3 regions of the Bradyrhizobium sp. LCT2 genome follow, and region 1 is predicted to be linked to each of the others. Evidence: predicted binding sites of a transcription regulator. Region 1 holds the regulator's gene; each other region holds the start of a gene.
The links. Region 1 encodes PhoB, which activates phosphate uptake and scavenging genes when phosphate is short. Its sites were predicted from a motif close to TGTCATNNANCTGTCAT; they were not measured.
Positions count from the first base shown of each region.

Region 2: a site for PhoB is predicted at 5,502-5,518, ahead of EI171_RS27460 (DUF47 domain-containing protein). Genes of this name have one in related genera too.
Region 3: a site for PhoB is predicted at 4,472-4,488, ahead of EI171_RS04795 (DUF2794 domain-containing protein). Genes of this name have one in related genera too.

Region 1 is NZ_CP034432.1:1,544,869-1,551,962, reverse strand. Features, by position in the region: gene EI171_RS07940 (OpgC domain-containing protein) at 1-61, opposite strand, end outside; gene apaG (Co2+/Mg2+ efflux protein ApaG) at 258-650, shown strand; gene EI171_RS07930 (Hsp33 family molecular chaperone) at 869-1,876, opposite strand; gene argF (ornithine carbamoyltransferase) at 2,035-2,958, opposite strand; gene EI171_RS07920 (aspartate aminotransferase family protein) at 2,958-4,166, opposite strand; gene EI171_RS07915 (GcrA family cell cycle regulator) at 4,621-5,130, shown strand; gene phoB (phosphate regulon transcriptional regulator PhoB) at 5,364-6,071, opposite strand; gene phoU (phosphate signaling complex protein PhoU) at 6,094-6,810, opposite strand; gene pstB (phosphate ABC transporter ATP-binding protein PstB) at 6,822-7,094, opposite strand, start outside.
Region 2 is NZ_CP034432.1:5,714,177-5,721,270, reverse strand. Features, by position in the region: gene EI171_RS27490 (hypothetical protein) at 1-371, opposite strand, end outside; gene EI171_RS27485 (ABC transporter ATP-binding protein) at 682-1,437, shown strand; gene EI171_RS27480 (ABC transporter ATP-binding protein) at 1,430-2,176, shown strand; gene EI171_RS27475 (ABC transporter substrate-binding protein) at 2,267-3,490, shown strand; gene EI171_RS27470 (branched-chain amino acid ABC transporter permease) at 3,565-4,434, shown strand; gene EI171_RS27465 (branched-chain amino acid ABC transporter permease) at 4,436-5,404, shown strand; gene EI171_RS27460 (DUF47 domain-containing protein) at 5,561-6,205, shown strand; gene EI171_RS27455 (inorganic phosphate transporter) at 6,305-7,094, shown strand, end outside.
Region 3 is NZ_CP034432.1:864,269-871,362, forward strand. Features, by position in the region: gene EI171_RS04780 (ABC transporter permease) at 1-2,091, shown strand, start outside; gene EI171_RS04785 (Bax inhibitor-1/YccA family protein) at 2,361-3,152, shown strand; gene EI171_RS04790 (GNAT family N-acetyltransferase) at 3,381-3,911, shown strand; gene EI171_RS04795 (DUF2794 domain-containing protein) at 4,037-4,408, opposite strand; gene EI171_RS04800 (thioredoxin family protein) at 5,157-5,933, opposite strand; gene acnA (aconitate hydratase AcnA) at 6,154-7,094, opposite strand, start outside.

The sequences.
Region 1 (7,094 bases):
TTGCATCCGCAGGCTTGGCCCCCGCGATCGTCGATCCCGTCACTTGGTCCGCAATGGTCATCGGGGCCTGGAAACCCTCACACAAATCGCGACGTTATAAGGATTGTACCGGTCCGGCCGTCGTCTCGCAAAGCGGCCGGATCACATAAGGGTGTCTTTCTTTGGGGTGTCTTTCTCCGCGAATTCTGGCGGGACGATGTCGCGAAAGCCGCTTGCGGCGTTTGGTTCCCGGCCGGGTTTTCGTTATGATGGCAGCCATGTACCGCGCCGTGACCCGCCAGATCGAAGTGACCGTCGAGCCGAACTTTGTTCCGGAACAGTCGTCGGCCGACCGCTCCCGCTACTTCTGGTCCTACACCATCGTCATCACCAATTCGGGCGAGGAGACCGTGCAGCTCAAGACGCGGCACTGGATCATCACCGACGCCACCGGCCGCCAGCAGGAGGTGAAGGGCGAGGGCGTGGTCGGCGAGCAGCCGACCCTGGCCCCCGGCGAGCGCTTCGAATACACCTCCGGCGTGCCGCTCTCGACCGCCTCCGGCTTCATGACCGGCCGCTACCAGATGGTCAGCGAAAGCGGCGAACGCTTCGAGATCGACGTGCCGACGTTTTCGCTGGATAGCCCGGACAACAAGCGGGTGTTGAACTAGGGGCGGGGCCGTGGGGTGGGCAAAGCGAAGCGGGCCCACCATTTCGGTGGTGACGCAGAAAGATGGTGGGCACGCTTACGCTTTGCCCACCCTACGATGTCCGAGCACTTGGCAGGCTGCTTCCCCGTCGTCATTGTGAGCGCAGCGAAGCAATCCAGACGGCCACTGCGGAAAGACTCTGGATTGCTTCGCTGCGCTGGCAATGACGGAGGATAGAGTTACGCGCCCTCCACGCCCGCCTCATCGGGCGTGAAATCGTACACCGACGAGCAGAACTCGCAGGTGACAACGACCTTGTCGTCCTTGACCATCGCGGCGCGATCGTCCGGCGAGAAGCTCTTCAGCATCGCGGCGACCGCATCGCGCGAGCAGGAGCATTGCGCCTTCAGGACCAGCGGCTTGAATACGCGCACGCCACGCTCGTGGAAGAGGCGGTAGAGCAGCCGCTCGCCGGACAGTTCCGGATCGATCAGCTCGACGTCCTCGACGGTCTCGACCAGCGAGCGCGCCTCGACCCAGGCGTCATCTTCGGCGACGGCGTGCACTTCGGCGCCCTCGGGCGCATCGCCGGGATGCAAGTCCGCCTGCCGCGCGCGCTCCGGCGCCTTCGGCAGAAACTGCATCAACATGCCGCCGGCGCGCCAGCGATGCCTGCCGCCGTCGTTCGAGCGCCACTCCTCGCCGACCGCAAGACGCACGCGCGTCGGGATCTGCTCGGAGCGCAGGAAATATTCGTGGGCGGCGTCTTCGAGGCTGCCGCCGTCGAGCGCGACCAGACCCTGGTAGCGGCTCATGTCGGGGCCCTGGTCGATGGTCATGGCGAGATGGCCGCGGCCGAGCAGCGCGCCGGAATCCTTCGCCGTGCCCAGGCGCGAGGCGTCAAATCGGGCATAGGCGCGAAGCTGGTCCGGCGCCTTGTAGTCCACCACCAGGAACGACACCGGGCCGTCGGTCTGGGCCTGGAGGATGAAGCGACCCTCGAATTTCAGCGCCGAGCCGAGCAGCGTCGTCAGCACGATGGCCTCGCCGAGCAGCTTGCCGACGGGCGCGGGATAATCGTGCTTGGTCAGGATGTCGTCGAGCGCCGGACCGAGCCGCACCAGCCGGCCGCGCACGTCGAGCGCGTCGACCTCGTAGGGCAGCACGGCGTCGTCGATCGGAACCGCTGATGGTGCGCGAACCGGGCCTTCTGGCCTGGTTTTCATGTCAGGGGATTGGGAATCCATGGCCGTCTATCTGGGGTCGGTGGGTGGGAAATGGAAGGGGTTCCGGCTGCATCCGGCAATGCAGAATGGACGTATGCAAGGACGGCAACCTCCGCGTCGTCCTGGCGTTCGCCAGGACGACAGTTGCATGCGAGGCGGCCGCCAAGCCTACCCCAAACTTACTTCACCGCGTCAAAACACCAGGCCAGAATGCCCTTCTGCGCGTGCAGGCGGTTTTCGGCCTCGTCGAACACGACCGATTGCGGGCCGTCGATCACCTCGTCGGTGACCTCCTCGCCGCGATGGGCGGGCAGGCAGTGCATGAACAGCGCGTCGGGCTTGGCCAGCGACATCAGCTTGGCATTGACCTGGTAGGGCTTGAGCACGTTGTGGCGGTGCTCGCCTTCCTTGTCGCCCATCGACACCCAGGTGTCGGTGACGACACAATCGGCGCCGCGCACGGCGGCTTCCGGATCGGTGCCGAGCATGATCGGCGCGCCTGAAGCCTTGATCCAGTCGCGCATCGCCTTCTTCGGCGCAAGCTCCGGAGGCGTTGCGACGTTGAGCTGAAACTTGAAGCGCTCCGCGGCATGCGCCCAGGACGCCAGCACGTTGTTGTCATCGCCGGTCCAGGCCACCGTCCGGCCCTCGATCGGGCCGCGGTGCTCCTGATAGGTCAGAAGGTCGGCCATCACCTGGCAGGGATGCGAGCGCCGGGTCAGGCCGTTGATGACGGGCACGGTCGCGTTGGCCGCAAGCTCGAGCAGGGCGTCGTGGTTGAGGATGCGGATCATGATGGCATCGACATAGCGCGACAGCACGCGCGCGGTGTCGGCGATGGTCTCGCCGCGGCCGAGTTGCATCTCGGCGCCGGTGAGCATGATGGGCTCGCCGCCGAGCTGGCGCATGGCGACGTCGAACGACACCCGCGTGCGGGTCGACGGGCGCTCGAAGATCATCGCCAGCGTCTTGCCTTCGAGCGGCCTCACCGGCTGATGCGCCTTCTGCTTCGCCTTCATGGCGGAGGAGGCATCGAGCATGCTCTTGAGCTCCGACAGCGGGAGCTCGTTGATATCGAGGAAGTGCTTCGGCGACTTGCTCATCAGCTTGCCGCCCGCTTGGTCTGACTGGACGAGATCGCGGCGCAGGCGCGTTCGAGCCGCCCGACGCTGTCCTCGATCTCGGCTTCGGTGACGATCAAGGGCGGCAGGAAACGCACGACATTGTCGCCGGCGCCGACCGTGAGCAGCTTCTCGTTGCGCAGCGCCGCGACGAGATCGCCTGATGGCACCACGGCCTTGATGCCGATCAGGAGGCCCTCGCCGCGCACCTCGCTGACGACATCGCCATGACGGTCGATCACGGAGGCGAGCTTCTGCTTGAGCAGCAGCGACATCTTCTGCACGTGATCGAAGAAGCCGGGCTTCAGCATGACGTCGAGCACGGCATTCGCAGCCGAGATCGCGAGCGGATTGCCGCCGAAGGTCGATCCGTGCGAGCCGGGACCCATGCCGGCCGCCGCGTCCGCGGTGGCCAGGATCGCACCGATCGGGAAGCCGCCGCCGAGCGCCTTGGCCAGCGACATCACGTCAGGTGTGACGCCGGTACGCCGATGCGCGAACAGATCGCCGGTGCGGCCCATGCCGGTCTGCACCTCGTCGAAGGCGAGCAGCAGGCCCTTCTCGTCGCAAAGCTGGCGCAATGCCTTGAGGAACGCAGGCGTTGCGGAACGCACGCCGCCCTCGCCCTGAATCGGCTCGATCAGGATGCCGGCGGTCTGCGGACCGATTGCCTTCTTCGCGGCCTCGATGTCGCCATGCGGGACCTGGTCGAAGCCATCCATCGGCGGACCAAAACCTTCGAGATATTTTGCAGATCCCGTCGCAGCCAGCGTCGCCAGCGTGCGGCCATGGAAGGCGCCTTCGAAGGTGATGATGCGGTAACGTTCCGGATGCCCCTTGGAGAAGTGATGATGGCGGACCAGCTTGATCACACCTTCCAGCGCCTCGGCGCCGGAATTGCAGAAGAACACGAAGTCCGCGAAGCTTTCATTGCACAGGCGCGCAGCGAGCTTCTCGCCGTCCGGACTCTGGAACAGGTTCGACATGTGCCAGAGTTTTGTGGCCTGCTCCTGCAGCGCCTTGACCAGCGCGGGATGGGCATGGCCGAGCGCGTTCACGGCGACGCCCGAGGTAAAATCGAGATAGCGATCGCCATTGGTCGCAATCAGCCAGCAGCCTTCGCCGCGCTCGAAACCGAGGTCGGATCTGGCGAAAACGGGAAGCAAATGCGGCGCTGCGCTGTTAGTCATGACGATCACTTGATGTTGCGGACGGCCTGAACACGCTCACGCAGCGCACCATTGACCGGCCCGGAAAACGAAACGTGCCGCCTTTTAAGGGCGGCACGTGACACTATCTTATGCCTGGTGAAACCGGTGTCAATGCCGCCCGAAAGCCTCGCGAAACGCTGAATCCGTAGTCTTGCGGAGCCGAAATTGCGGGGTTTTCGCCACGGAACATGTGGAAGCGAGTCGGCGGACTCTTGCGCGTGAGTCACGCCATATTGTAGCGTTTGGCTTGTCAGATACGACATCTCGTGCAGTGTTTCTGATCCTCTAAGTCCTCATGTACCGGCGTAGACGTTCGGGCGTTATCGGCGCGCCCGGCGAGCCTTAAGGGATTCTGACGGCACGGGTTTTTCGAGGCTTAGGCATTCGCCGCGAGGCGCCAGGATGGCAGCCGCACGGCGAGGGAAAGGGTGCAATGACGGTTTTGACCTGGTCCGACGATCGCGTCGAGCAGTTGAAAAAGCTCTGGGAGGCCGGATTATCGGCCAGCCAGATCGCAGCCGAGCTCGGGAACGTGACCCGCAATGCCGTGATCGGCAAGGTACACAGGCTCGGCCTATCCGGCCGCGCCAAGAGCCCCTCATCGGCGGCTCCGCGGCCGCGCAAGGCGCGCCCCGCGCAGCACATGATGCGGGTGAGCCGCCCCATTGCGCGCGGCAACACCGCGCTGGCGCAGGCCTTCGAGGTCGAGGTGGAGGCCGAACCGGTCACCTACGACAACGTGGTGCCGATGAGCCAGCGGCTGTCGCTGCTGGAGCTGAACGAGGCGACCTGCCACTGGCCGGTCGGCGATCCCTCGAGCCCGGATTTCTTCTTCTGCGGCGGCAGGGCGCTGTCGGGCCTGCCCTACTGCGCGCAGCACTCGCGCGTGGCATATCAGCCCGCCGCGGATCGCCGGCGCGCACCGGCGAAGCCCTCGCGGTGAGTTTGTCGCTCTAGCTGATTGCAAAGACGGCGCCGTCACGCGATGACGGATCGACACACTCCGATGTCGTCCCGGCGAAGGCCGGGACCCATAACCACCAGCAGATGTGGTTACGGGGACACGGAGTTACCCTTGTCGCGCAAACAATTGCGCCCTGGGGTTATGGGTCCCGGCCTTCGCCGGGACGACACCGATATCGTGGCGACAGCTCGCCAAACCAACTCGCCCCTAGCTTACGTCTGCTCCGCCTTCGCAAAGCGATCATCCAGCGCGTAGCCGGCTCCGCGGACGGTGCGGATGGGATCCTGCTCGCGGCCGAGATTGAGCAGCTTGCGCAGGCGGCCGATGTGGACGTCGACGGTGCGCTCGTCGATGTAGATGTCGCGGCCCCAGACGCTGTCGAGCAGCTGCTCGCGCGAGAACACGCGGCCGGGATGCTCCAGGAAGAACTCCAAGAGGCGATATTCGGTCGGGCCGAGGTCGATCGGCCGGCCCGAGCGCGCGACGCGGCGCTTGTCGCGATCGAGCTCGATGTCGCCATAGGCCAGCACCGTTGCGAGCCGCTCCGGGCTTGCGCGCCGCAGCAGGCCCTTCACGCGCGCCAGGAGCTCCGGCACCGAGAACGGCTTGACGATGTAGTCGTCGGCGCCGGTCGCAAGACCCCGCACCCGCTCGCTCTCCTCGCCGCGCGCGGTGAGCATGATGATCGGGAGCTGCTTGGTCTCGGGCCGGGTCCGCAGCCGGCGGCACAGCTCGATGCCTGACAGTCCCGGCAGCATCCAGTCGAGTACGATCAGATCGGGGATGTGTTCCTTGAGGCGGGTGTCGGCGTCGTCGCCGCGCATCACCGTCTCCACATCATAGCCGTCGCCTTCGAGGTTGTAGCGGAGAAGCTCGGTGAGAGCTTCCTCGTCCTCAACCACCATAATGCGTGCGCCCATGGTGTCGTCGCTCCTTAAGTCTTCAGGTATTCGGGACCGTCGTGGCGAAGGTCGTCATGTCGCCCTTCGGCCGCTTGTCGGTGATCGCCTGGCCCTCGATCATGTAGAACACGGTCTCGGCGATGTTGGTGGCGTGGTCGCCGATCCGCTCGATGTTCTTGGCGCAGAACATCAGATGGATGCAGAACGAGATGTTGCGCGGATCCTCCATCATGTAGGTGAGGAGCTCGCGGAACAGCGAGGTGCAGATGGCGTCGACTTCCTCGTCGCCCTTCCACACCGCCATCGCCGCCGGCAGATCATGCGCGGCATAGGCGTCCAGCACCGACTTGACCTGCTGCTGCACGAGGTCGGTCATGTGCTCGAGGCCGCGGAACAGCTTGAGCGGATGAAAATCCGTCTCCAGCGCCGCGACGCGCTTGCCCATGTTCTTGGCGAGGTCGCCGATGCGCTCGAGATCGGTCGCAACGCGCATGGCGCCGACGATCTCGCGCAGATCGACCGCCATCGGCTGGCGGCGGGCGATGGTGAGCACGGCGCGCTCCTCGATGCGCTTCTGCAGCGCGTCGAGCTCGGTGTCGGTGGCGACGACGCGCTGGCCGAGCGCGACGTCTCGGCGGATCAGCGCGTCGACGGAATCGACGATCATGCGCTCGGCGATCCCGCCCATCTCGGCGACGAGCCGGGTGAGCTCCTGGAGGTCGGTGTCGAAGGCCTTTGCGGTATGTTCAGAACCCATGTCCCGTCTCCTCAGCCGAACCGGCCGGTGATGTAATCCTGCGTGCGCCGGTCGCTCGGCGACGTGAAGATCTTGCTGGTGTCGTCGAACTCGATCAGCTCGCCGAGATACATGAACGCGGTCTTGTCGGAGACGCGCGCCGCCTGCTGCATGTTGTGGGTGACGATCGCGATCGTGTAGTTCTCGGACAATTCCTGGATCAGCTCCTCGACCTTGGCGGTCGAGATCGGGTCGAGCGCCGAGCAGGGCTCGTCGAACAGGATCACCTCGGGCCGCACCGCGAC
Region 2 (7,094 bases), 4.2 Mb from region 1:
ACCGGAAGCCCGCGCGCGACGCATTCGTAATAGATGGGCATCACGAAGGGCACGAGCCGCGGCCCGATATATTCATCCAGCGGCACGCCCTTGCCGGTATGTCCATAAGCGCGCGATATCCGCGTGCCTTCGCTCTGGATGACGAGGCGCGGCACCGGAGTTGAGCTGTCCACCGTGTAATAGATGAGATCGGACAGCTCTTCCTCGAGCCGCGCGGGCTGGTACTCCCAGATCGCCGGCGCGATCTGCTGGCGCGCATAGAGTCGCAGCCACGTGTTCAGGAGATCACGCTGCCTGATCGACTTGACGGCGGAGGGAGCGGCGCTTGCGAAATCCAAAACAATATTCCCGGCAGATCGAAACCCGCGCATCATCCATGCCGCGGGAAAATTTTCTATGAAGGCTGGCGCGCGGGACGAAAGACCGTTAACGACGGCTTGACGACCGGTGCTTTCTTGAACCGGAAGGCCGGGCAGGCGTGACATCAAAACATCTCCGACTAAGGGAGCATTTGTATCCCAGCCGGAGACCTGATCTGCTCAGCTTTCCGCCTTGCCTAACCCCCGTCACCTCCGGCATATTCCGCGCCCGGAGGCGGCGTTCCGGGAAGGCTCCAAGGCCTCCTGAAAGCCGAAGCAACAAGGACAGCCACGCGGGTCGCGCGGGCAGGGGGAAATCTGTTTGGCCGATGAGTTCATTCTCGAAACGGAAGGCTTGACCAAGGAGTTCGCGGGCTTCTTCGCTGTCCGCGACGTTGCGCTCAAGGTCCGCCGTGGGAGCATTCACGCGTTGATCGGCCCGAACGGCGCCGGCAAGACGACGTGCTTCAATCTTTTGACCAAGTTCCTCAGGCCGTCCGCCGGGAAGATCCTGTACAAGGGACAGGACATCACCGCGATGGCGCCGGCCGACGTGGCCCGCATGGGACTGGTGCGATCGTTCCAGATCTCGGCGGTGTTTCCGCATATGACCGCATTGGAAAACGTTCGCGTCGCGCTTCAGCGCCAGCACGGCAGTTCCTTCGATTTCTGGCGCTCCAAGTCCGTGCTCAACCGTTTCAACGATCGCGCACGCGATCTGTTGAACGATGTCGGCCTCAGCGAGTTTGCCAATACGCCTGCGGTCGAGATGCCCTACGGGCGCAAGCGCGCACTCGAGATTGCAACCACGCTCGCGCTCGACCCCGAGATGATGCTGCTGGACGAGCCGATGGCCGGCATGGGCCACGAGGACATCGACAAGATCGCGGCGCTGATCAAGCGCATCTCCGCGAAATACACCATCCTGATGGTCGAGCATAATCTGAGCGTCGTGGCGAATCTCTCCGACATCATCACCGTGCTGACGCGCGGGCAGGTTCTCGCGCAGGGCCATTACAGCGAGCTCACCAAGGACGAACGCGTCAAGGAAGCCTATCTGGGAGCCGGTCATGCCTGACACTGCGATCGCCGAGGCTCCGGCAAAGGCTGCGAGCGGCGGAAACATCCTCCAGGTCCGCAACCTCGAGGCCTGGTATGGCGAGTCCCACATCCTGCATGGGATCAATTTCGACGTGAACGCGGGCGAGGTTGTCACCCTGCTCGGGCGTAACGGCGCCGGCAAGACGACCACGCTGAAGTCGATCATGGGCATCATCGGCAAGCGTACCGGCTCGGTGAAGTTCAACAACCAGGAGATCATCCGCACGACCTCCGATAAGATCGCGCGCATGGGCATCGCGTTCTGCCCGGAAGAGCGGGGGATATTCTCCAGCCTCGACGTGCGGGAGAATTTGTTGTTGCCGCCAGTGGTCCGCGAAGGCGGACTGCCGCTCGAGCAGATCTTCGACCTGTTTCCGAACCTGAAGGAGCGGCTCAACAGCCAGGGCACGAAGTTGTCCGGCGGCGAGCAGCAGATGCTGGCGATCGCGCGCATCCTGCGCACCGGTGCGAGCTTCCTGATGCTGGACGAGCCGACCGAAGGGTTGGCGCCAGTCATCATCCAGCAGATCGGCCACACCATTGCGCGGCTCAAGAAGGAGGGCTTTACGATCCTCCTGGTCGAGCAGAACTTCCGGTTCGCATCCACCGTTGCCGACCGCTACTACGTGGTCGAGCACGGCAAGATCATTGACGGATTTTCCAATGCGGAGCTTGCCGCCAACATGGACAAGCTCCACACTTATCTCGGCGTCTAGGCATGATCCGGAAGGTGTGAAGCGATTTTCCGAAAAGATCATGCTTAAACAGAAGAACTGCCAACGAGAAAATTCAAAAAGGAAAGTTGCATGAAGACCAGGTCGATTGCATCATTGCTGCTGACCACCGCGCTCACCTTCGCCGCAGCCGGCGTCGCGTCCGCGCAGGACAAGACCGTCAAGATCGGCGCGCTGTCCGATCAGTCAGGACTCTATGCCGATCTCGGCGGCCCCGGCTCGACGCTCGCAGCGCAGATGGCCGTTGAAGATTCCGGCCTTACCGCCAAGGGCTGGAAGATCGACATTGTCTCCGGCGATCACCAGAACAAGCCCGACATCGGCACCGCGATCGCGCGGCAGTGGTTCGACGTCGACAAGATCGATGTCATCGTGGACGTGCCGAATTCCGGTGTGGCGCTCGCCGTCAACAACGTCATCAAGGAAAAGAACGGCGTCTACATCAACTCTGGTGCGGCGACCTCCGACCTCACCAACGCGCAGTGCTCACCCAACACCGTGCATTGGACCTACGACACGTACATGCTGGCCCACACCACGGGCCAGGCGCTGGTGAAGGCGGGTGGCGACAGCTGGTTCTTCCTGACCGCGGACTACGCCTTCGGTGCGGCGCTCGAGCGCGATACAACGGCCGTTGTCACCGCCAATGGCGGCAAGGTGGTCGGCGGCGTGAAGCATCCGCTGAACACGCCGGACTTCTCGTCCTTCCTGCTCCAGGCGCAGGCCTCCAAGGCCAAGATCATCGGCCTTGCCAATGCCGGCGGCGACACCACCAACGCCATCAAGCAGGCGGCCGAGTTCGGCATCGTCAAGGGCGGCCAGAAGCTCGCCGCGCTCCTGCTGTTCCTCACCGACGTCAAGGCGATCGGTCTGGAGACCGCGCAGGGCCTCAACTTCACCGAGACGTTCTACTGGGACATGAACGACCAGACCCGGGCGTTCTCGAAGCGCTTCGCCTCGAAAATGAAGAACAACGCGCCGCCGACCATGGTGCAGGCCGGCGTCTATGCCGGCGTGCGCCACTATCTCAAGGCGCTGGACGCACTCGGCGGCAATCCTCACGACGGCGTCAAGGTCGTCGAGAAGATGAAGTCGATGCCGACGGAGGACGATCTGTTCGGCAAGGGCGAGATCCAGCCGAACGGCCGCACCATCCACAGCGCCTATCTGTTCGAGGTCAAGAAGCCCTCGGAGTCCAAGGGCCCGTGGGACTTCTACAAGCTGGTCGGCACGGTGCCGGGCGATCAGGCCTTCACGCCGCTGTCCGAGAGCAAGTGCGCGCTGTTGAAGAAGTAGGATAACGGCCCGCAGGCCTTTGAGGCCTGCGGGCGACTTTCAGGGGAACGCCGAAGGGACCGGGTGCGGGATCGATGCAGGCACTTTACGCTCAGCTACTGGTGGGACTGATCAACGGCTCGTTCTACGCGCTGCTCAGTCTCGGGCTTGCCGTGATCTTCGGCATGCTCAACATCATCAATTTCGCCCACGGCGCGCTCTACATGATGGGCGCCTTCGTCGCCTATTTCCTGCTGAACAATGATTATCTCAGTATCGGCTACTGGCCGGCATTGATCGTCGCTCCGATCGTCGTCGGCATCTTCGGCATGATCCTGGAACGGACCATGCTGCAATGGCTGACCGGGCTTGACCATCTCTACGGCCTGCTGCTGACCTTCGGCATTGCGCTGATCGTGCAGGGCGTGTTCCAGAACTATTTTGGATCGTCGGGCCTGCCTTATGCCATTCCTGACCAGCTCAAGGGCGGCATGAATCTCGGCTTCATGTTCCTTCCGGTCTATCGCGGCTGGGTCGTCGTGTTCTCGCTTATCGTGTGTCTGGCGACCTGGTACCTGATCGAGAAGACGCGGCTCGGCGCTTACCTCCGCGCCGCGACCGAAAACCCGACGCTGGTCCGCGCCTTCGGCATAAACGTGCCGCGCATGATCACGCTGACCTACGGTCTCGGCGTCGGCCTTGCCGCGCTCGCCGGCGTGCTCTCGGCGCCGATCAACCAGGTGCGGCCGCTGATGGGCGCCGACCTCATCATCGTCGTGTTTGCCGTGGTGGTGATCGGCGGCATGGGATCGATCATGGGCTCGATCATCACCGGTTTCGCTCTCGGCGTGATCGAGGGCCTGACCAAGTATTTCTACCCCGAGGCCTCCAACACCGTCGTGTTCGTGCTGATGGTGCTGGTGCTCTTGGTGAAGCCATCGGGATTGACGGGAAGGGCGGCCTGATATGACAGCCTTGACGGACGATACGCTGCGGGCGACCCCGCGCGCGATGCGTGACGAGATGATCGTGTTTGCGGTGATGGCGCTGCTGCTGGCGTCGGTGCCGTTCACGGGGGTCTATCCGTTCTTCGTGATGCAGGCGCTGTGCTTCGCGCTCCTCGCCTGCGCCTTCAACCTTCTGATCGGCTATGGCGGCCTGCTGTCGTTCGGCCACGCGATGTTCTTAGGCACGGCCGGCTATTGCAGCGCGCATGCGCTGAAGGTGTGGGCGTTGCCGCCGGAGCTCGGCATCCTCGTCGGCGTCGCCGGTGCTTTCGTGCTCTCGATCGTGACCGGCTACATCTCGATCCGCCGCCAGGGCATCTATTTCTCGATGATCACGCTGGCGCTGTCGCAGCTCCTGTACTTCATCTACCTCCAGGCGCCGTTCACCCATGGCGAAGACGGCATTCAGGGCATTCCGCAGGGGCACATGTTCGGCGTCCTCGATCTCTCCAAGCCGACGGTCCTGTACTACGTCGTGCTGGTCGGCTTCCTCGCCGGCTTCCTGTTGATCTTCCGCATCATCAACTCGCCGTTCGGCGAGGTGTTGAAGTCGATCCGCGAGAACGAGCAGCGCGCGATCTCGCTGGGCTACCGGACCGACCAGTACAAGTTCCTGGCCTTCGTCCTGTCGGGCACGCTGGCCGGCTTCGCCGGATCGCTGAAGGTGTTCGTGGCGCAAAATGCCTCGCTCACCGACGTACACTGGTCGATGTCGGGCGAAGTCGTGCTGATGACGCTGGTCGGGGGTCTCGGGACCATCTTCGGACCCGTGGTCGGCGCCTTCGTGATCATCGCCATGCAGCAATATCTGGCGAGCTTCGGCCAATGGGTGACGGTGATCCAGGGCTCGATCTTCGTGATCTGCGTGCTCACCTTCCGCCGCGGCGTCGTCGGTGAAATCGCGCATTACTTCCGGCGTTCGCTCTAAGTAATTGATTTAAGGTCAATTTACCCGCTTCGTGAAAGTGGTGGATGATCCGGCACCGCGGGCGTGAGGTGGCACGCGCGCGGACCGAAAATGGTCTATGACAGTTTCGTGACGGCCCTTCCGGGCCGGGCCATTTCCAACCGGTAGTCTATCCCCATGATGCGATGGTTTCGCGCTTTCCTGCCCAAGGAAGAACGGTTCTTCGACCTGTTCGACCGACATGCCCAGACCGTGATCCAGGGCTCGATCGCGCTCCAGGGCATGCTCAACGGGGGCGAGGAGACGCCGGTCTATTGCCAGCGCGTCAACCAGTTCGAGAACGATGCCGACAACATCACCCGTGAGGTGCTGACGGCGGTGCGCCGCACCTTCATCACGCCGTTCGACCGCGGCGACATCAAGAACCTCATCACCTCGATGGACGATGCCATCGACCAGATGCAGCAGACCGCCAAGGCCGTGATGCTGTTCGAGGTCCGCGCCTTCGAGCCGCCGATGCGCGAGATCGGCGGGCTTCTGATCGAATGCGCCAATCTGGTCGGCCGTGCGCTGCCCCTGATGCAGCAGATCGGCAAGAACGTGGCCATGCTGACCGCCATCACGGAAGAGCTGACCAAGCTCGAGGGCCGGGTCGACGATCTCCACGACATCGGGATGAAGGAGCTGTTCCTCAAGCACCGCGACGGCAACGCGATGGATTTCATCGTCGGTGTCGAGATCTACGACCATCTCGAAAAGGTCGCCGATCGCTTCGATGACGTCGCAAACGAGATCAACAGCATCGTCATCGAGCAAGTGTAGCGCATGATCCGGAAAAATGTGCAGCGGTTTTCCTTCGCGACAAACGCGGAACGCGTTTGCGCGGAGATCATGCGAAAACTTTAAGGCAGGGGCCTCGCCGTGGATGCTGCGTTGGGTCTTCCCGTCCTGGTCGGACTGATCGCCGTCGCGCTGCTGTTCGACTTCTTGAACGGCCTGCATGACGCTGCCAATTCGATCGCGACCATCGTCTCGACCCGCGTGCTGCGGCCGCAATTCGCGGTGTTCTGGGCCGCTTTCTTCAATTTCGTCGCCTTCATGGTGTTCGGGCTGCACGTCGCCCAGACCATAGGCACCGGCATTATCGATCCCTCAATCGTCGATGCCCACGTGATCTTCGCGGCGCTGGTCGGCGCCATCGTCTGGAACCTCGTGACCTGGGCGCTCGGCATCCCGTCTTCGTCGTCGCATGCGCTGATCGGCGGGTTGTTCGGTGCCGGCGTGGCCAAAGCCGGGATTTCGGCGGCGGTCTGGAGCGGATTGTCCAAGACGGTGATCGCCATCGTGCTGTCTCCGCTGGTCGGCTTCCTGCTGGCGATGCTGCTGGTTGCGATCGTCTCCTGGGCCTCGGTGCGATCGACGCCCTTCGCCGTGGATCGCGCCTTCCGCATCCTGCAATTCGCCTCCGCCTCGCTCTATTCGCTCGGCCATGGCGGCAATGACGCGCAGAAGACCATGGGCATCATCGCCGTGCTGCTCTATTCACAGGGCCATCTCGGCAGCGAATTCTCGGTGCCGTTCTGGGTCGTGCTGTCCTGCCAGGCCGCGATGGCGATGGGCACGCTGATGGGCGGCTGGCGCATCGTCCGCACCATGGGCCTGCGCATCACGAAACTGACGCCGATGCAGGGCTTTTGCGCCGAAACCGGCG
Region 3 (7,094 bases), 680 kb from region 1:
CTCTCGCTCAAGACCGGCGACCGCGTCACCATCGGCTCGGCGACCTTCCAGATCCGCAGCACCGTCGAAGCCGAGCCCGACAAGCTCGCCGGCGGCATCGGCTTCGGCCCGCGCTTCCTGATCAGCGAGGCGGGCCTGCGGGCCACCGGCCTGATCCAGCCCGGCAGCCTAGTGCGCTGGGTCTACCGGGTGAAGCTGCCCGATACCGCCAACAACGAGCGCGCCACCGACGCCTTCATCGCCGATGCGCGCAACGCCGCGCCGCAGGCCGGCTGGGAAGTCCGCAGCCGCTCCAACGCCTCGCCGCAGCTCGAGCGCAACATCAGCCGCTTCACGCAGTTCCTGACGCTGGTCGGCCTCGCCGCGCTGCTGGTCGGCGGCGTCGGCGTCGCCAACGCGGTGAAGAGCCATATCGACCGGAAGCTCGAGGTGATCGCGGCCTTCAAGGCCGTCGGCGCCACGGGCCGCGACGTGTTCGGCATCTATCTCGCCCAGGTCATCCTGCTGGCCGCGATCGGGTCCGTGATCGGGCTCGCGCTCGGCGCCGCCATGCCCTTCGCCATCGTCGGGCTGTTCGGCAAGCTGCTGCCGCTGCCGGTGGTGCCGGCCGTGCACGCTGACGAGCTCGCGCTGTCCTTCGTCTACGGCCTCTTGACCGCGCTCGCCTTCGGCCTGTGGCCGCTCGGACGGGTGCACGACGTGCCGGTCGCCGCACTGTTCCGCGACACCATCAGCTCCGAATGGCACCGGCCGCGCTGGAGCTATCTCGTGTTCATGGGCGTCGTGATCGCCCTGCTCGTCGCGGTCGTGATCGGCCTGTCCTTCGACAAACGCATCGCGGCGGTGTTCGTGGCCTCCTCGGTCGTCGTGTTCGCGCTGCTGCGCGGCATCGCCGCCCTGCTGATGACGATCGCGCGGCGGATGCCGCGGACGCGGCTGCCGATGCTGCGGCTCGCGATCGCCAACATCCACCGGCCCGGCGCGCTGACGCCCTCGGTCGTGCTATCGCTCGGCCTCGGGCTCGCCGTGCTCGTCACCATCACCCAGATCGACGGCAATCTGCGCCGGCAGTTCCTCGCGGCCCTGCCGGACCAGGCGCCGTCGTTCTTCTTCATCGACATTCCGAGCACGCAGGCCGCGCAGTTCGACGGCTATCTGCGCCAGATCGCGCCCGGCGCCAAGGTCGAGGACGTGCCGATGCTGCGCGGGCGCATCGTCGCCGCACGCGGCGTCCGCGCCGAAGAGCTCAAGCCGACGACCGATTCCGAGTGGGTGCTGCAAAGCGACCGCGGCCTCACCTATACCGGCGAGCTGCCGAAGGGCTCCAAGGTGGTCGAGGGCGAGTGGTGGAGCGCCGACTATTCCGGCCCGCCGCTGGTCTCGATGGAGAAGAAGATCGCCGACGGGCTCGGCCTCAAGCTCGGCGACGAGGTCGTGGTCAACGTGCTCGGCCGCGACATCCCGGCGAAGATCAGCAATCTGCGCAACATCGACTGGCAGGGGCTCGGCATCAATTTCGTCCTGGTGTTCTCGCCGAACGCCTTCAAGGGCGCGCCGCATACCCATATCGCGACGCTGACGGAAGCCGGCAGCAATGCCGAAGGCGACGGCAGGATCATCAAGCAGGTGGCCGACACCTACCCGATGGTGACGAGCGTGCGCGTGCGCGAGGTGATGGAGACGGTCGGCTCGGTCGTGACCAATCTTGCGCTGGCGATCCGCGGCGCGAGCGCCGTGACCCTGATCTCGGCGATCCTGGTGCTCGGCGGGGCGCTCGCGGCCGGCCATCGCCACCGGGTCTACGATGCGGTGATCCTGAAGACGCTGGGCGCGACGCGGCTGCGGCTGCTCGGCGCCTATGCGCTCGAATACCTCCTGATCGGGCTTGCAACCGCGGTCTTCGGCGTGATCGCCGGCAGCATCGCCGCCTGGATGATCGTGACGCGGCTGATGACGCTCAGCTTCGTCTGGCAGGCCGGCAGCGCGGCCGGCGTGGTCGTGGCCGCCCTGGTCGTCACCGTCGGGCTAGGGCTCGCCGGCACGCTCCTGGCGTTGAACAAAAAGCCCGCCACGGTGTTGCGGAATTTGTGACAAAAGGTAGCGGGCCGCCGCGCGGGTGCGGAAACGCACGATTCTTGCGATTAACCACGTCCGCTCGCCAGGATTGCCGGCGAGGGCGACATTCGGCCGCGCGTGGACGGTTGCAGCGAATGTGTTAGTTTCCCACATATCCAATGGGTTCGGACCCCCGATTGTTAGCCAAAATTTAGTCGGCAGACATCGGTATCCGAGATAGAGTTTGACGAACCGGCGGCATGGCGACCCTCATGCCGGACCGGCCAACCAACGGGAATTCGACCATGTCGGACCTAGACCGTAACTACGCTTCTCCTTTCGGCAGGGCCGCCGGGCGTGTTGACGCCGCGACGGTCGATGCCGGCCTGCGCGCCTACATGCTGCGCATCTACAACTACATGAGCATTGGCCTCGCCATCACGGGCCTTGCCGCACTCGGCGTCTACATGGCCGCCGTGACCGACGTTCCGACCCCGGAAGCCGTCCGCGTCGGCAAGCTGTTCCTGACGCCGTTCGGCTATGCGATGTTCGTCAGCCCCCTGAAGTGGCTGTTCATGCTCGCGCCGCTCGCCATGGTGTTCGTGATCTCCGCTGGCATCAACCGTCTGGCGCCCTCGACCGCCCAGATCCTGTTCTGGGTGTTCTCGGCGCTGATGGGCATCTCGCTGTCGTCGATCTTCCTGGTGTTCACGCACACCTCGATCGTGCGGGTGTTCTTCATCACCGCGGCGACCTTCGGTGCGCTCAGCCTCTACGGCTACACCACCAAGCGTGACCTGACCGGGATGGGCTCGTTCCTGTTCATGGGCCTGATCGGCATCATCATCGCGAGCCTGGTGAATTTGTTCCTGGCGAGCTCGATGCTGCAGTTCATCGTGTCGGTGGTCGGCGTGCTGGTGTTCGCGGGCCTCACCGCCTGGGATACCCAGCGGCTGAAGAACGACTACATCTACGGCTACGCTGCGGCCGGCGGTGACATCGCAGAGCGTGCGGCCATCACCGGCGCGCTGTCGCTGTACCTGAACTTCATCAACCTGTTCACGCTGCTCCTGCAGCTCCTCGGCCAGCGCGATTAAGCGATCGACCAGAGAGAACGACATGAGCCCCGGCCGCAAGGCCGGGGTTTTTTGTTTGGGCCGGGTGCCTCCACGAACACCGCCATTGCGAGCGCAGCGAAGCAATCCAGGGTGCCTCCGCGGATGCATTTCTGGATTGCTTCGTCGCAAGGGCTCCTCGCAATGACGGAGTATATGGAAACGATGTTGCCTCTTCCGGCCGCCGCGGGAAGGCTCTAATCTTTCCCCATGTCCGCACCTGAAATCAGGCCCACCCTTGAGGCCGACCTCCCCGCCATCACCGCCATCTACCAGCAGGCCGTCCGCGAGGGCACGGCGACGTTCGAGCTGGAGCCGCCGGATCTTGCCGAGATGACGCGGCGCTACCGCGCGCTGGTCGACGGCGGCTATCCCTATTTCGTCGCCATCCTCGACGGCAGCGTTGCCGGCTACGCCTATGCCGGCGCCTACCGGCCGCGGCCGGCCTATCGCTTCACGGTCGAGAATTCGATCTATCTCGACCCCTCCTTCCACCGCCGCGGCGTCGGCTCGTTGCTGCTGGAGCGGCTGATCGCCGAGTGCGAGGCGCGCGGCTTCCGCCAGATGATCGCGGTGATCGGCGATTCCGCCAATGCCGGCTCGATCGGCGTGCACACCAAGGGCGGCTTCAGGATGATCGGCACGCATCCCAATGTCGGGCTGAAATTCGGCCGCTGGCTCGACACGGTGATGATGCAGCGCGAGCTCGGCGAGGGCGCCAGCACGGTGCCGGGGAAGTAAGCGTTTCTTCATCGTCATTCCGGGGCGCGACGAAGTCGCGAGCCCGGAATCCATAACCACAGGCCGGGGTTATGGATTCCGGGCCTGCGCCTATCGGCGCATCCCGGAATGACGAGAGGAGTTTGCTACACCACGGCCAGCTTGCGATCGATCACCAGCAGCACGCGCTCGAGCTCGTGGCCGCGGCGCAGGATCAGGCCGGTCGCCGAGATCACGCTGTACATGCCCTGCTTGCGCGCGAGGCGCGGGTCCTTCTCGATGCGATAGATCGGCACTTCCGAGGCACGGCGATAGACCGAGAACACCGCACGGTCCTTCAGGAAGTCGATGGCATAGTCGCGCCACTCGCCGTCGGCGACCATGCGGCCGTAGAGATTGAGAATTCGGCGCAGCTCGAGCCGGTTGAAGGTCACCTGGTTCGGCTGCGCATTCGCAGCGGGGGGACGCGCCGCCGCGCGCTGCTCGCTCGGATCGGCATCCTCCGACGTCAGACTCATGGAGCGCCTCCTGATCGCACGGCATGATCGCGTCCGCGAAAACCGTCCCCGGAACCGCGGATCATGACAATCGCATGATTGCGCCAACCGTTCCCCACCGCAAGGGGCTCTCGAGGGCTGTTTGAAGGGCTCTCGGTGCAACCCATTGAACCGGGGGCGAATCGGAACACACGCAACGGTGGAACTCTGTCGCGACGAACCGTCACGGGATCGTTAGCAGGAATCATAGTATCGCCGCTTTTCCGCCCAGCGCCTGCCGCCCTGCACTGCGAAAAGAGCTGTGTGCGTTGACCCGGTCCTTTCGGTTCCGGATTCCTCAGCCCCCAGCCCCCCGGGGTCGACGGGATCGGGTCTGTACGCGCGACAAGGAGGGCCAACGCGAGTTGGTCCTTTTTTGTTTGTGTCGGGATGTTTCTTCCCCCGCTGTCATTCCGGGACGCGCGAAGCGCGGGCCCGGAATCCATCAATCCAAGGTTCCCAGTTGAGAAATGGATTCCGGGCTCGCGCCAAAGAGGCGCGCCCCGGAATGACGAGGGACAAGATCTTTCCGACACGATCTTGCGTACGCTCTCTCCCCTCATCCTTCGCGCGGCGTCCCGAAGGATCGAGGCCCGAGCGGCATCAGCGGGGCCTTTCATGGTTCTCGCGGCGATGCGCAGCATCGTCCGCCGCGCGCGCAAGGGGCGCGCTCCTCACCATGAGGAGATAGAGCCAGACCGCGCATCAGGAAGAATGCGAAGCGTGCGCGTCAGTGCAGCGACGTGTATGCCGCGCCCAGCATCGGGCCGGGTTTCTCGCGGCTGCCGTCCTGGACATAAACCACCGCGCCATCGACGCCGTCGCGCGTGAGGTTCTCGATCGGCACCGTCCAGCTTTCCGGACGACCGTTCCAGTCGCCGACCTTGAGCAGGTTGCGCACCACGTTGTGATAGGTGATCTGCTGTCCGCGATTTTCGCCTTTGGCGATCGCGATCGGCACTGACTTCGCAATCGAGCAGATCCAGACTTCGCCGTGCGAGATCGCCGGCTCCTTGCTCGCGGCCACCGACACGTTGATCTGCTTGCCCGAGAGCGACATCGTCACCGGCACGCTCATCACGCCCATGCCTTTGTCGGTCTTGCCGATCGCACTCTCGATGCCGGCACGATCACTGCCGACGACATGCGTCGAGCCGTTCACCACGACCTGCGGGGTGTAGACCTCGCGGTCGCCGCGCATGCGCGAATAAGCGCGCTGCCGCGCCGAGAAGCGCGAATCCGCCAGCGTGTCCTTCCAGCCGAGATAATCCCAATAATCGATCGGCATGCTCAGCGCGATGATCGAGGGATCGCTGGAGAGATCGCCGATGATCTTGTCGGCGGGCGGGCAGGAGGAGCAGCCCTGCGAGGTGAAGAGCTCAACCACGGCGCGGGGATCAGCCTCAGCGGGACGGATGACGGCGACGATCGCACAGATGCCGAGTGCTCCCGACCAGAAGGCACCGGACCAACGTGAAATCAGATGAGAAGCCGTCATTGCTGTCATGTCGAACGCCGCACACCGTTGCTCGTGGGAAGGGAAATCTTATCGCCTGATGGTCACCGTAGTCTTACGGGCACGGCACATTCGACCGTCCAGGGCGGAGTTTCCGCCGGGCGGGCCCATCCGAAGCATGCCGCAAACGCGCGAAGGCGGCCTTGTGATAGGCCGCCTTCGTTTAACCTTCTACTCACTTCGCAGTGAGCCACCGTTCACAAATCCGCGCTTAAGCCGCGAGCTTGCGCAGCACGTAGTGCAGGATGCCGCCGTTCCGGTAGTAGTCGAGCTCGTCCAGCGTATCGATGCGGCAAAGCAGCGAAACGCGCTGCAACGAACCGTCGCCGGAGACGATCTCCGCGGTCAGCTTCTGGCGCGGCTTCAGATCGCCGACGAGACCACGCAGCGTGACCTTCTCGTCGCCCTTCAGGCCGAGCGACGACCAGGAGGTGCCTTCCTCGAAGGTCAGCGGCAGCACGCCCATACCGACAAGATTGGAGCGATGGATGCGCTCGAAGCTCTGGCAGATCACCGCGCGCACGCCGAGCAGGCGCGTGCCCTTTGCAGCCCAGTCGCGCGAGGAGCCGTTGCCGTATTCGGCGCCGGCGAACACCACCAGCGGCACCTGCTCCTGCTGGTACTTCATCGCGGCGTCGTAGATCGACATCTGCTCGCCGTCGGGCCAGTGCTTGGTGAGGCCGCCTTCCGGGATGTTGCCGTCGGCGCCCTTGAGCATGAAGTTCTTGATGCGGATGTTGGCGAAGGTGCCGCGCATCATCACTTCATGGTTGCCGCGCCGGGTGCCGTACTGGTTGAAGTCGGCGGGACGCACCTGGTGCTCGCTGAGATACTTGCCCGCGGGCGAGGTGAGCTTGATCGAACCGGCCGGCGAGATGTGGTCGGTGGTGATCTTGTCGCCGAACATGGCGAGGATGCGCGCCTCGACGATGTCGGTGACCGGCTCCGGCTCCTTCTTCATGCCTTCGAAGTAGGGCGGGTTCTGCACGTAGGTCGAGCTCATGTTCCAGCGATAGGTCTCGCTCTCGACGGTCTTGATCTTGCGCCAGTTGGTGTCGCCCTTGAACACGTCGGCATACTTCTTCTTGAAGATCGACGCGGTCACGAACTTCTTCATGAAGGCGTTGATCTCCTTCGACGTCGGCCAGATGT